Regions from separate parts of the Nonomuraea sp. NPDC049695 genome, predicted to be linked through region 2. Evidence: riboswitches for the same ligand, from Rfam matches in the RefSeq annotation. Region 2 holds a riboswitch; the other holds the start of a gene.
The links. Region 2 has a riboswitch for thiamine pyrophosphate ahead of thiO (glycine oxidase ThiO). Riboswitches for the same ligand answer to the same signal wherever they lie in the genome.
Positions count from the first base shown of each region.

Region 1: it holds a riboswitch for thiamine pyrophosphate, as region 2 does, so the genes downstream of both, AB0J64_RS50325 (cytosine permease) here and thiO (glycine oxidase ThiO) in region 2, are expected to answer to the same signal.

Region 1 is NZ_JBFANV010000115.1:4,724-10,590, reverse strand. Features, by position in the region: gene AB0J64_RS50345 (transcriptional regulator) at 1-171, shown strand, start outside; gene AB0J64_RS50340 (DNA-formamidopyrimidine glycosylase family protein) at 190-1,068, shown strand; gene AB0J64_RS50335 (helix-turn-helix domain-containing protein) at 1,143-1,562, shown strand; gene AB0J64_RS50330 (rhodanese-like domain-containing protein) at 1,559-1,882, shown strand; TPP riboswitch at 1,957-2,072, shown strand; gene AB0J64_RS50325 (cytosine permease) at 2,062-3,393, shown strand; gene AB0J64_RS50320 (methylated-DNA--[protein]-cysteine S-methyltransferase) at 3,359-3,931, opposite strand; gene AB0J64_RS50315 (PAS domain S-box protein) at 4,030-5,867, shown strand, end outside.
Region 2 is NZ_JBFANV010000062.1:32,326-38,192, reverse strand. Features, by position in the region: gene thiE (thiamine phosphate synthase) at 1-533, opposite strand, end outside; gene AB0J64_RS38690 (Rv2175c family DNA-binding protein) at 511-885, opposite strand; gene AB0J64_RS38685 (FAD-dependent oxidoreductase) at 916-2,085, opposite strand; TPP riboswitch at 2,139-2,255, shown strand; gene thiO (glycine oxidase ThiO) at 2,245-3,345, shown strand; gene thiS (sulfur carrier protein ThiS) at 3,342-3,542, shown strand; gene AB0J64_RS38670 (thiazole synthase) at 3,535-4,290, shown strand; gene pknB (Stk1 family PASTA domain-containing Ser/Thr kinase) at 4,432-5,867, shown strand, end outside.

The DNA of each region.
Region 1 (5,867 bases), on a different contig from region 2:
GATGAGCCGAGATATCGGGCCTGGGTGGACACGTACGCGGATCCGGGGTTCGAGGCGCTGACCGTGCGGATCGCGCAGATGATCGACGAGGCGGAGCCGGACCCGGTGCGGGCGGAGGCGCTGTTCGCCGAGGGTATGGCGCACGAGCTGGCCTTCTGGAACGTCCCGTAGCCGCCGTACGCTGGTGGCATGCCGGAACTTCCTGAAGTGGAGTCTCTCACCCACTTCCTGCGCGAGCGGGCCGTGGGACGTACGGTTCTCGGGATCGACGTCGTGGCCATCCAGGCGCTCAAGACGTTCGACCCGCCCGTGACCGCGCTCGGCGGGCTGACCGTCACCGGCGTGTCGCGGCACGGCAAGTTCCTCGACCTCGACTGCGACGGCCTGCACCTGGTCATCCACCTGGCCAGGGCGGGGTGGCTGCGCTGGCGCGACGACCTCTCGGGCGCGAAGCCGGTGCGTCCCGGCAAGGGGCCGCTCGCGGTACGGGTCCGGCTGGCGCCCGACGACGAGGGGCCGGCGCCCGGATTCGAGCTGACGGAGGCGGGGACGCAGAAGCGCCTCGCCGTCTATGTCACGAAAAATCCGGAGGACATCCCCGGCATCGCCTCTCTCGGCCCCGACCCCCTCCACGAGTCCTTCACCGTCGACGCGCTCAAGCGCATCGTGAGCGGCAACCGCACCCAGATCAAGGGGCTGCTGCGCGACCAGAAGGTCATCGCGGGCATCGGCAACGCGTACTCGGACGAGGTGCTGCACGCGGCGAGGATGTCCCCGTTCAAGATCGCGTCTTCGTTGACGGACGCCCAGATCGCCGACCTGCACGAGGCCATCGTCACCACGTTGGGCGAGGCGGTGGAGCGGGCGCACGGGCTGGCGGCCAAGGACCTCAAGGCGGAGAAGAAGTCCGGGCTGCGCGTCCACAACCGCGCGGGGCAGCCGTGCGACGTGTGCGGTGACACGATCCGCGAGGTGTCCTTCGCCGACTCGTCCCTGCAGTACTGCCCCACCTGCCAGACCGGTGGCAAGCCACTCGCGGACCGGCGCCTGTCTCGCCTGCTGAAATGAGCTGCGGTCTGGTTACTTCTCAGCAGCTCGGTTCTCTCTTGTAACCGATCGGGTCGTCGGCGAACATGGGCACCGTGGAATCACCCGATCGCTGCGACAGCACCATGGAAGACGACTACGACGTACGCCAGTGGGACACGCGCGAGGACTGCGAGGTCCGTCAGATACTCGACCGCATCGCGGACAAGTGGTCGCTGCTCGTGATCGCGCTGCTCGACTGTCAGAGCCTGCGTTTCACCCAGCTCCGCCGCGAGATCGACGGCGTCAGCCAGCGCATGCTCAGCGTGACCCTGCGCCAGCTCGAGCGCGACGGCCTGGTCACCCGTACGGTCCACCCCGTCGTGCCGCCCAGGGTCGACTACGCGCTCACGCCGCTCGGCCGTACGCTTCATCAGACCATCAAGACGCTGGTCACCTGGACGGAGGAGCACCAGCAGGAGATCGCCGCCGCGCGTGCGGCCTACGATGAGAGACGCGAGATGATGGAGTCATGACCGTTCCTGAGATCGAGGCCAGTGCAGTTCCCGACGACGCCTACCTGCTCGACGTCCGAGAGCAGGAGGAGTGGGTCGCGGGGCACGCGCCCGAGGCAGTCCACATCCCCATGACCCAGATCCAGGGGCGGGTGGACGAGGTGCCCGGCGACCGCACGGTCTACGTCGTCTGCCGGGTGGGTGGCCGGTCCCTTCAGGTGGCGGCCTGGCTCAACCAGCTCGGGCGCGACGCGGTCAACGTCGGCGGCGGCATGCAGTCGTGGGAGTTCGCGCGCCGCCCGATGGTGAGCGAGACCGGGCAAACGCCCTTCGTTGCGTAAAAAGCTCCAAAAGCGGGCGTAAAGCCTCCCTGTGGCATTTCAGCCGCCACTAGGGCATGATGAGGGCGCCAACTTCAGATCGTCGCGGGAGCTCGGGGTTCGCCGGGCTGAGAGGGCAGCAGAGATCCGCTGCCGACCGCCTGAACCTGTCCGGGTAATGCCGGCGTAGGGAGTGTGCGATGACGCATGTCGCCGACGAAGTTCCCCTGACCCTCGAGGGCAGGCCGCCGAAGACGCTGGGCGTACTCGACCAGGGTGCGCTCTGGGCGAACCTCGGCGTCAGCCTCCTGGGCTTCTCCGGGGCGCTGCTCCTGCTCGACCCGCTCCAGGGCGCCCCGCTCAGCCTGGCCGCCGCGCTGGTGGCCGTCGTGGTGGGCAGCCTCGTCGGCACGGCCATGGTCGGCCTGTCCGCCGTCCCCGGCACGCGGACGGGGCAGCCCGCGATGGTGCTGCTGCGGGGGCTGTTCGGGGCGAGGATCTCGTACGTGCCCACGGTGCTGAACATCGTGCAGATGATCGGCTGGGGCGCGTTCGAGCTGTGGGTGATCGCCAAGGCGGCCGGCGCGATCTTCGGGGCGGTGCCGTACCAGGTGTGGGTGATCGCGGCGGGGGCGCTGACCACCGCGCTCACCATCTGGCCGCTCGGGTCGGTGCGGATCCTGCGGCGGTACGTCACCATCGGGGTGATCGTGTCGCTGGTCTGGTTCGCCTGGTTCTTCCTGACCCGGGCGCCCGTGCACACGGGTGGGTCCTGGGCGGCGTTCGCCCCGGCCGTGGACTACGTGATCGCGCTGTCGGTGTCGTGGGTGCCGATGGCGGCGGACTTCGCCCGGCACTCCCGGTCGAGCGGGGCCGCGTTCACCGGCGTGGTGGGCGGGTACACGCTGGCGCAGGTGGCCTGCCTGGGGCTCGGCGTGTACGCGGTGGCCATGGCCGGGGCGGACGCGGTGCAGGCCGACGGGACGTCGGTGTTCGGCCCCTTCGTCGCGGTGCCGTTGGGCGCGCTGTTCTTCGCGATCCTGGTGCTGCGCGAGACCGACCAGTCATTCGCCAACGTCTACTCCACCACGGTCTCGCTGCAGAACCTGATGCCGCGCGTGGACCGGCGCATCTTCTCCACCGCCATCGGCGTGCTGACCGTCGCGATCGCCCTGTTCGTGGACGTCAACTCGTACGGGGCGTTCCTCGGCGTGATCGGGGCGGTGTTCGTGCCGATGTTCGCGGTGCTGGCCGTGGACTACTTCGTGCTGGGCGGCTCGCGCAGCTGGAACACCGAGGAGCACGCGCCTTCGCGCTGGTCGAGGCTGGTGCCGTGGGCCCTCGGCTTCGTGGCGTACTGGCTGACGACCTCCACGCCCACGCTCCCGCAGTGGGACGCCTACTGGCAGTCGGTCCGCGAGGCCATCGGCTTCGCCCGGCAGCCGTGGATGAACGGGGCGCTCGGCGCGGCCGTCGTGGCCGCGCTGGTCACCCTGCTCATCGGCGTGTTGACGCGCGCTGCTCGACGTTGAGCAGGTGCTGCTTGGCCGCCGTGCCGCCCGCGTAGTCGCCGAGCCCGCCGTCCTCGCGCACCACCCGGTGGCACGGCACGACCACGCACACGGGGTTGGAGGCCAGCGCGTTGCCGATCGCCCGGAGCGCGCGCGGCCTGCCGATGCTCGCGCCGATCTCCTCCAGGGTCGTCGTCGTGCCGTACGGGATCGCCGTCGCCTTCTGCAGCACCGTGCGGGCGAACGGCGTGGCCAGCGTCAGGTTCACCGGTGTGGCGAACGCGCGCAGGCGGCCGGAGAAGTAGGCGTCCAGCTCCCTGCGCACCGGGTCGAGCCGGCGCGCGTCCTGCCCGATGAACGTGCCCACATGCCTGCTGAGCAGCTCGAACACGTTGTTCTCCGGCTCGAAGCTGCACGCCACGATGCCCTTGCCCGTCACCGCGAGCACCAGCCTGCCGACGGCGCCGTCATAGGTGCCGAACGCGATGTCAGGGGGTGTCTCACCTCGATAGGTGCTGGAGGTCACGCGCAACAGGGCCTCGAGATCGCCACTCGACATGGCCCCCCACCCCTCCCCACCCACCGAGAATCGCCGTGACCGCAGCGTATCGGACGGATCGCCCGACGGACCCACCTTGCCACGTGCACTATGGAGGAGTGGGGGACGAATGGGCCGGGAGTGACGACGAGATAGCTCGCGCTGCGCTCGCCAGTTCGCCCAACGCCGTCGTGGTCGTCGACCGTGACCAGAGCGTGCTGGTCTGGAACGAGGCGGCCGAGCGGCTGTTCGGGTGGACGGCGGAGGAGATGCTCGGGCGCCGGGCGCCGATGGTGCCCGGCGAGCTCACCGCCGAGCACAACGCCGTCCTGGAGCGCGTACGCACCGGAGGCCAGGTCTCGGTCCGGACCAAACGCCTGCGCAGCGACGGGACCGTTCTGGACGTCCGGGTCGACATCAGCGCGCTGCGCCTGGGCAGCGCCGTGGCCGGATACGTCTGCGTCCACCACCTCGCGCGCGCCGACGAGCTCGCCAGGAACCGCATGGCCCGCAGGGCGCGGCTGGTGCGCAGGCTGACCGACGTGGTCGGCGACATCAACTCCGAACTTGAGCTCTCCGCCGTGCTCGACCGGATCTCGGCCAGCCTCACCGAGCTCACGGGGGCGGACGCGGGCGGGTTCGTGCTGATCGAGGGCGACCGCTTACGTCTGGTCAGCACGTACCAGCTGCCGGCCGCCATCAGGGGCACCACCACGGACCTGCGTACGAGCCTGGTGGACAAGCTCTTACGCACCGGCAAGACCGTCCTGCTGCAGTCGGACGAGCTGGACGACCTGGTGTGGGCCCGGCTGAAGGGCCTGCACACGATCGCGCTCGGCCTGGCCGCCGTCGGCGGGCGTCCCTACGGGGCCCTGTACGCGTTGTTCGCCGAGAGCACGCCAGGACACCTCGAGCTGGAGCTGCTGGAGCTGCTGGCCGGGCACGCCGGCATCGCCGTCGGCAACGCGGTGGCCTACCAGGAGGCGGTGCGGCAGCGGGCGCACGAGCAGGCCGTCTTCGACGCCAGTGCCGACGGCATCGCGGTGCTCGACGAGGCCGGCCGCGTGGTGCGGTGGAACCCGGCCGCCGTCGACCTCACCGCGTTCCCCGCCGAGGCCGTCATCGGCGGGCCGCCGCCGTTCCCGCTGCCCAAGCCGGGCGAGAAGGTCACGTTCCAGATGGAGACCGGGCGGTGGCTGGACGTCGTGAGCGCGCGGATCGAGGAGACCGGTGAGGTGGTCATCGACTTCCGCGACGTGACCACGGCCAAGGAGCTCGAGGAGGCCAAGGACCTGTTCCTGGCCACGACCAGCCACGAGCTGCGTACGCCCATCACGATCGTGCGTGGGTTCGCCAGCACGCTCGACAGGCGCTGGGACAAGATGAGCGACCCTGAGCGCCGCTCGGCCGTCCACACGATCGCCGAGCGCGCCAGGTCGCTGGGTGAGCTCATGGACCACCTGCTGCTCGGCGCCAGGGCGGGGGCGGACGAGCTGAAGGTGCGCATCGAGGAGTTCGACCTGGCGGAACGGATCGACGCGGCCACTTTGGGGCTGCCCGCGCTGTCGGACAAGCACCGGGTCGAGGTGGACATCCACGACGGGCTGCCGTACGTGCTGGGTGACGCGCTGGCTACGGACATCGTCCTGGGGCAGCTGCTGGAGAACGCGTTCAAGTACTCGCCGGAGGGCGGACTGATCAGCGTGGCGGCCTGGCCCGAGGACGACAACGTCGTCGTGGTCGTGGACGACGAAGGCGTGGGTATCGCGCCGACTGACCGCGAGCGGATCTTTGAGAGGTTTGTCCAGGTGGACAGCGGGGACCGGAGAAGGTTTGGTGGAGTAGGGCTCGGTCTTTACATCGTCCGCAGCCTTGCGAGAGCCCAGGGCGGAGACGTGAGCGCCCATCCGCGACCGGAAGGGGGGACGAGAATGCGGCTCTTACTACGAGGTGTTTC
Region 2 (5,867 bases):
ACCTCGTCCAGATTGGTGAGGTCGATGCCGCCGATCCCGAACCACGGCCGTGCGGTCTCCAGCGCGGCCGCGTGCCTGAGCAGCGGCGGGCCGGGGGCCGGGCGGCCCGGCTTGGTGGGCGTGGGCCAGACGGGGCCGCAGCAGAAATAGTCGACGCCCGGCTCCACGGCCGCGGCGGAAGCCTCGGCGGCGGAGTGGGTGGACCGGCCGATGACGATGTCGTCGCCGAGTATCTCTCGCGCGACCGTCACAGGAAGGTCGTCCTGCCCCAGGTGGAGCACGTCGGGCCGGGCGGCGTAGGCGATGTCCGCCCGGTCGTTGACGGCCAGCAGTTTGCCGTGCCGGTCGCAGGCGTCGCGGAAGACTTCGAGGAGTGCGAGTTCTTCGCGTGCCTCCAGGCCCTTCTCCCGCAGCTGGATGATGTCCACGCCGGCGGCCAGCACCGAATCGAGGAACTCTGCCAGGTCGCCGCGGTCGCGGCGGCCGTCGGTGCAGAGATAGAGGCGCGCCTCAGAAACCGAGGGCTTGGGCACGCCGCTTGACCTCCGTATGACGGCCGGCCTTGATCGCCTGGATGGGCGACCCCGGGAGCGACTCGTCTGGGGTGAAGAGCCAGCGCAGCGACTCGACATCGTCGAAGCCGGCATCCTGCAGCACGGTCAGCGTGCCGGGCAGGCCCTTCATCACGTCCTTTCCGTCGAGGAACACCGCAGGCACCTGCGGCCCGCCGCTGCCGCGGCGCACGCCGAGCAGCTTGTGGTCCTTGAGGAGTTGCTTGGCCCGCCCGATCGAAAGGTCAAGGCGCGAGGCCACTTCGGGGAGAGTGAGCCACTCTTCTACGAGCTGGTCGGTCTCCCGGTCGATCTGTGCAACAGAAAGCGTCACGAAACCACAACTACCACATGGCGTGCTTGCTCAAACAACACAATCCCGTAGGGGGACATCTGGATCTACCAGGCGTTCCACGTCGAGGCGGTGCCCCGCGTCGATGATCCGGCGCCCCTGTACGAGGTCGCGCGGCCGGTCCACGGCGAGCACCGCGGCGAGGGCGTCGTCGGCGGTGAGCCAGACGGCCGACCACTTGCCCTCCGGGTCGCCGCGGTAGACGAGCCGCTCCCCCGCCGGATGATGGCCGGCGTACTGCACCATGTGGCCGAACTGCTCCGACCAGAAGTACGGAACGGGATCGTAGGCCACGTCCTCGCCCAGCAGGCTCGCGGCGGCGACCTCGGGGGCGTTGAGCGCGGTGTCCCAGTGCTCGACCCTGAGCCTGGTCTGCCAGCGGCGCGACCACCAGGCGGCGCAGTCGCCGACGGCGACCGTGTCGGGCAGCGAGGCACGCAGGTGCTCGTCCACGACCACGCCGTTGTGCAGGTCGATGTCGGCGCCGGTGAGCCATTCGACGGCCGGGCGGACGCCGATGCCCGTGACGACCACGTGGGCCTCCACGAACTCGCCGCCGACCAGGCGCACGCCGCCCTCGTCCACGGAGTCGACCATGGTGCCGAGCCGCAGGTCGATCTCGTCGTACCAGCGCTGGGTGCGGGCCCCGATCTCGGCGCCGACGGCGGCCGCGAGCGGCGCGGGACCGGCCTCGATGACCGTCACCGCGCAGCCGGCGCGGCGGGCGGCGGTGGCCACCTCGGCGCCGATCCAGCCCGCGCCGATGACGGCGACGCGGGCGCCGGTGACGAGCATGGCCCTGAGCTCGTGGGCGTCGTCGATCGTGCGCAGCACGTGCTGCGGGCCGTCGCCGGGCAGCCTGATCGGCTCGGCCCCGGTGGCGATGACCAGCCCGTCGTAGCGCACCTCGCCCTCGGTGGTCTCGACGACGCCCTGGCGCAGCGACTTGGCGCTGACGCCCGGGCGGAAGTCCACGTCGATCGCGGCCAGGTCGGTGCCGACGTAGCTGGTGTCGGCGTCGCCGAACAGCACGGCCTTGGACAGCGGCGGGCGGTCGTAGGGGCGATGGCGCTCCTCACCGATCAGCGTGATCCTTCCGCCGAAACCGCGTCCGCGCAGCGCTTCCACGGTGCGCACCCCGGCCAGGCCGGCTCCTACCACCACGACATGATTCACGTTCATGACCATAACGGGGGCGGTGCCGGGCCGTCGCGCCGAGGCCGTAGGCTGGAGGCGGAAAGACGCGCGGGAGTCCGGCCGTAACCGGGCTGAGAGGAAGGCTTCACCGGGCCTTCGACCGCAAGACACCTGATCCGGATCATGCCGGCGAAGGGAGCGCGGATGGATGTGATCGTGGGCGCCGGGGTCGTCGGGCTCTCCGTGGCCTGGCGGCTGGCCCGCGACGGGCGGCCGGTCACCCTCGTCGACCCCGCCCCTGCCTCGGGCGCCTCGCACGCGGCCGCGGGGATGCTGGCGCCGGTCAGCGAGGTCTCCTACACCGAGGCGCCGCTGCTGCGGCTGGGCGCGGCGTCGCTGCGCCGCTGGCCCGGCTTCGCCGCCGAGCTGGCCGCCGACGCGGGCCTGGCGGGCGTCGAGGCCCTGGACCTGCGTTCCGACGGGACGCTCGACGTGGCGTTCGGGGCAGACGACCTGGCGGCGCTGGACGAGCTGGCCGCGTACATGGAGAAGCTGGAGCTGCCCGTCGAGCGGCTGAGCGGGCGCGAGTGCCGCCGCCTGGAGCCCATGCTGGCGCCCTCCGTGCGGGGCGGGCTGCTGGCTCCCGGCGACGCCTGGGTGGACCCGCGGCGGGTGACGGCGGCGCTGCTCGCCGCCCTCGACCGCCTGGGAGTCCCGCTGGTACGGGCCCGCGCCGGCGAGCTGCTGCGCGACGGCGGCGGCCGGGTCACAGGGGTACGCCTTGACCAAGGCGGCGAGATACCGGCGGAGCGGGTCGTCCTGGCGGCCGGGGCGTGGAGCGCCGGGCTGGCAGAGGTGCCGGTGCGGCCGGTCAAGGGGCAGATCATGCGGTTGCGTTCCCCGCAGCCGCTGCTCACCCGCTGCGTACGCGGCACCGTGCACGGCACGCCGGTCTACCTCGTCCCCCGGGGTGACGGCGAGCTGGTGGTCGGGGCGACCCAGGAGGAGATGGGGTTCGACACCCGGGTGACCGCGGGCGGGCTGTACGAACTGCTGCGGGACGCCAGGGAGCTGGTGCCGGGCGTCACCGAGCTGGAGGTCGCCGACGTGGTGGCCGGGCTGCGGCCGGGCACGCCGGACAACCTGCCCGTCATCGGCCCGAGCGGCACCCCGGGGCTCGCGCTGGCCACCGGGCACCACCGGGGCGGCGTGCTGCTGGCGCCGTTGACGGCCGACATCCTGCGGGGCGAAGAGGGCGAGCTGGCGGCGTTGTGCGCGCCTGGAAGGTTTCGGGAAATTTCATGATTGTGACGATCAACGGGGCCGCGCACGAGGTGGCCGACGGCATGACCGTGGCGCAGGCCGTACACAGACTGACCTCGGCCACCACCGGGGTGGCCGTGGCCGTGAACGACGAGGTGGTCACGCGGAGCTCGTGGGAGACGACGGCGCTCAGCGACCGTGACCGGGTGGAGGTTCTGACGGCGGTGCAAGGTGGATGATCTGATCATCGCCGGGGAGAAGTTCGCTTCCCGGCTCATCATGGGGACCGGCGGCGCTCCCTCGCTCGACGTGCTCGACCAGGCGCTGGCCGCGTCCGGCACCGAGATCACCACGGTGGCCATGCGGCGGCTCGACCCCGATGCCCCCGGCTCGGTCCTCGACGTGCTGCGCAGGCGGGACATCAAGGTGCTGCCCAACACGGCCGGCTGCTTCACCGCGGGCGAGGCCGTGCTGACGGCGCGGCTGGCCAGGGAGGCGCTCGGCACGAACTGGGTCAAGCTCGAGGTCATCGCCGACGAGCGGACGCTGCTGCCCGACCCGATCGAGACGTTCGACGCGGCCGAGCGGCTGGTGGCCGACGGGTTCGTGGTGCTGCCGTACATCGGGGACGATCCCGCGCTGGCCCGCAGGCTGGAGCAGGCGGGCTGCGCGGCCGTGATGCCGCTGGGCGCGCCGATCGGCTCGGGCCTCGGCATCCGCAACCCGCACAACATCGAGCTGATCGTCGAGGCCGCGTCGGTGCCGGTGGTGCTCGACGCGGGCATCGGCACTGCGAGCGACGCCGCGCTGGCGATGGAGCTCGGCTGCGACGCCGTGCTGCTGGCCACCGCGGTGACCAGGGCGCAGCGGCCCGACCTCATGGCGGCGGCCATGAAGGGGGCCGTGGTCGCGGGACGGCTGGCGCGGCTGGCCGGACGCATCCCACGCAGGCGCTACGCCGAGGCGTCCTCCCCGATGACCCCCTGAGAGACCGCTTGCTCAAGGCGCCGAGCACCTCTGAGGCGCCTGGTGCGGACGTGGGCGCGGGGGCGTTCGACAGGAACGTCTCCGCATCGGTTTAGGGCGGCAAGGCCCTGCCGATGGCAAAACGCCCGTAAACTCAGCGGGGTGGACACGACGACTGCGGACCCCCTGGTCGGGCGGCTTCTCGACGGACGCTACCGCATCGAGAGCCGGATCGCCCGGGGCGGTATGGCGACGGTCTACCTCGCGCTGGACGTCCGGCTGGACCGGACGGTGGCGCTGAAGGTCATGCACCGCTCGCTCGCCGAGGACCCGGCGTTCGTCAGGAGGTTCATCGGCGAGGCCAAGTCGGTCGCCAGCCTCTCGCACCCCAACGTGGTGCACGTCTTCGACCAGGGCACCGACAACGACGTGGTCTACCTGTCGATGGAGTACGTGCCCGGCAGGACGCTCCGCGACATCCTGCGCGAGCGCGGCAGGCTGCCCGCCCGCGAGGCCCTCGAGATCATGATCCCGGTGCTCGCCGCCCTCGGCGCGGCCCACCAGGCCGGGATGGTCCACCGCGACGTCAAGCCGGAGAACGTCCTGATGACCGACGACGGCCGGGTCAAGGTCGTCGACTTCGGCCTGGCCAGGGCCATCGAGGCCACCAACCAGACCCGCACCGGCGTGATGATCGGCACGATCGGCTACATGGCTCCCGAGCAGGTCACGCTCGGCGCCACCGACGTGCGCAGCGACGTCTACGCCGCGGGCATCATGCTGTTCGAGCTGGTCACGGGGCAGCAGCCGTACGACGGCCAGACGCCGATGTCGGTCGCCTACCGGCACGTCCACGACACCGTGCCCGCGCCGTCGTCGCTGGTCCCCGAGGTGCCGCCGCTGATCGACACGCTGGTGACGCACGCGACGGCCCGCGAGCCGGCCGACCGCCCCGCCGACGCCACCGCGATGCTCGTGGCGGCCGTCGACGCGCACCGGATGCTGCCGCGGCTGACCAACCCGCCGATGTCCCACTCGCAGCCGCACACCCGTACGTTCTCCGCCGCCCCCTCGGCGCCGCAGGCCGCGCCGGCCCACACCATGATCCAGCCGCGGGAGGAGACGCCGAAGCGGCGGGGGTTCAGGCCCAACTGGTTCCTGGTGACGCTCGCCGCCGTGATGGTGGTCGCGGTGGGCCTGACCGGCTGGTTCTTCGCGCAGCCCGAGCTCGTCCACGTGCCCGACCTGGTCGGCAAGAACCTGGAGCTGGCCAGGAAGAGCGCCGTCGCGGCCGGGTTCAAGGTGCAGGAGGGCAAGGCACTCAACGACGAGAAGGTGGAGGCGGGCCTGGTCCTCAGCACCGACCCGCCCGCCGACGCCGAGGTGGAGAAGGGCGCCACGATCACGCTGGTGCCCTCGCTCGGCCCCAAGCGGATCATCGTGCCCAAGACCGACGGCATGAGCGGCGACGAGGCCCGCTCCGCGATCGCCGCCGCCGGGCTGACCGTGGGCGTGGTCAAGCGGCTGGCCAACCAGGCGGTCGAACGGGGCAAGGTGATCCGCACCTCGCCGCAGGTGGGCGAGAAGGTGCGGGAAGG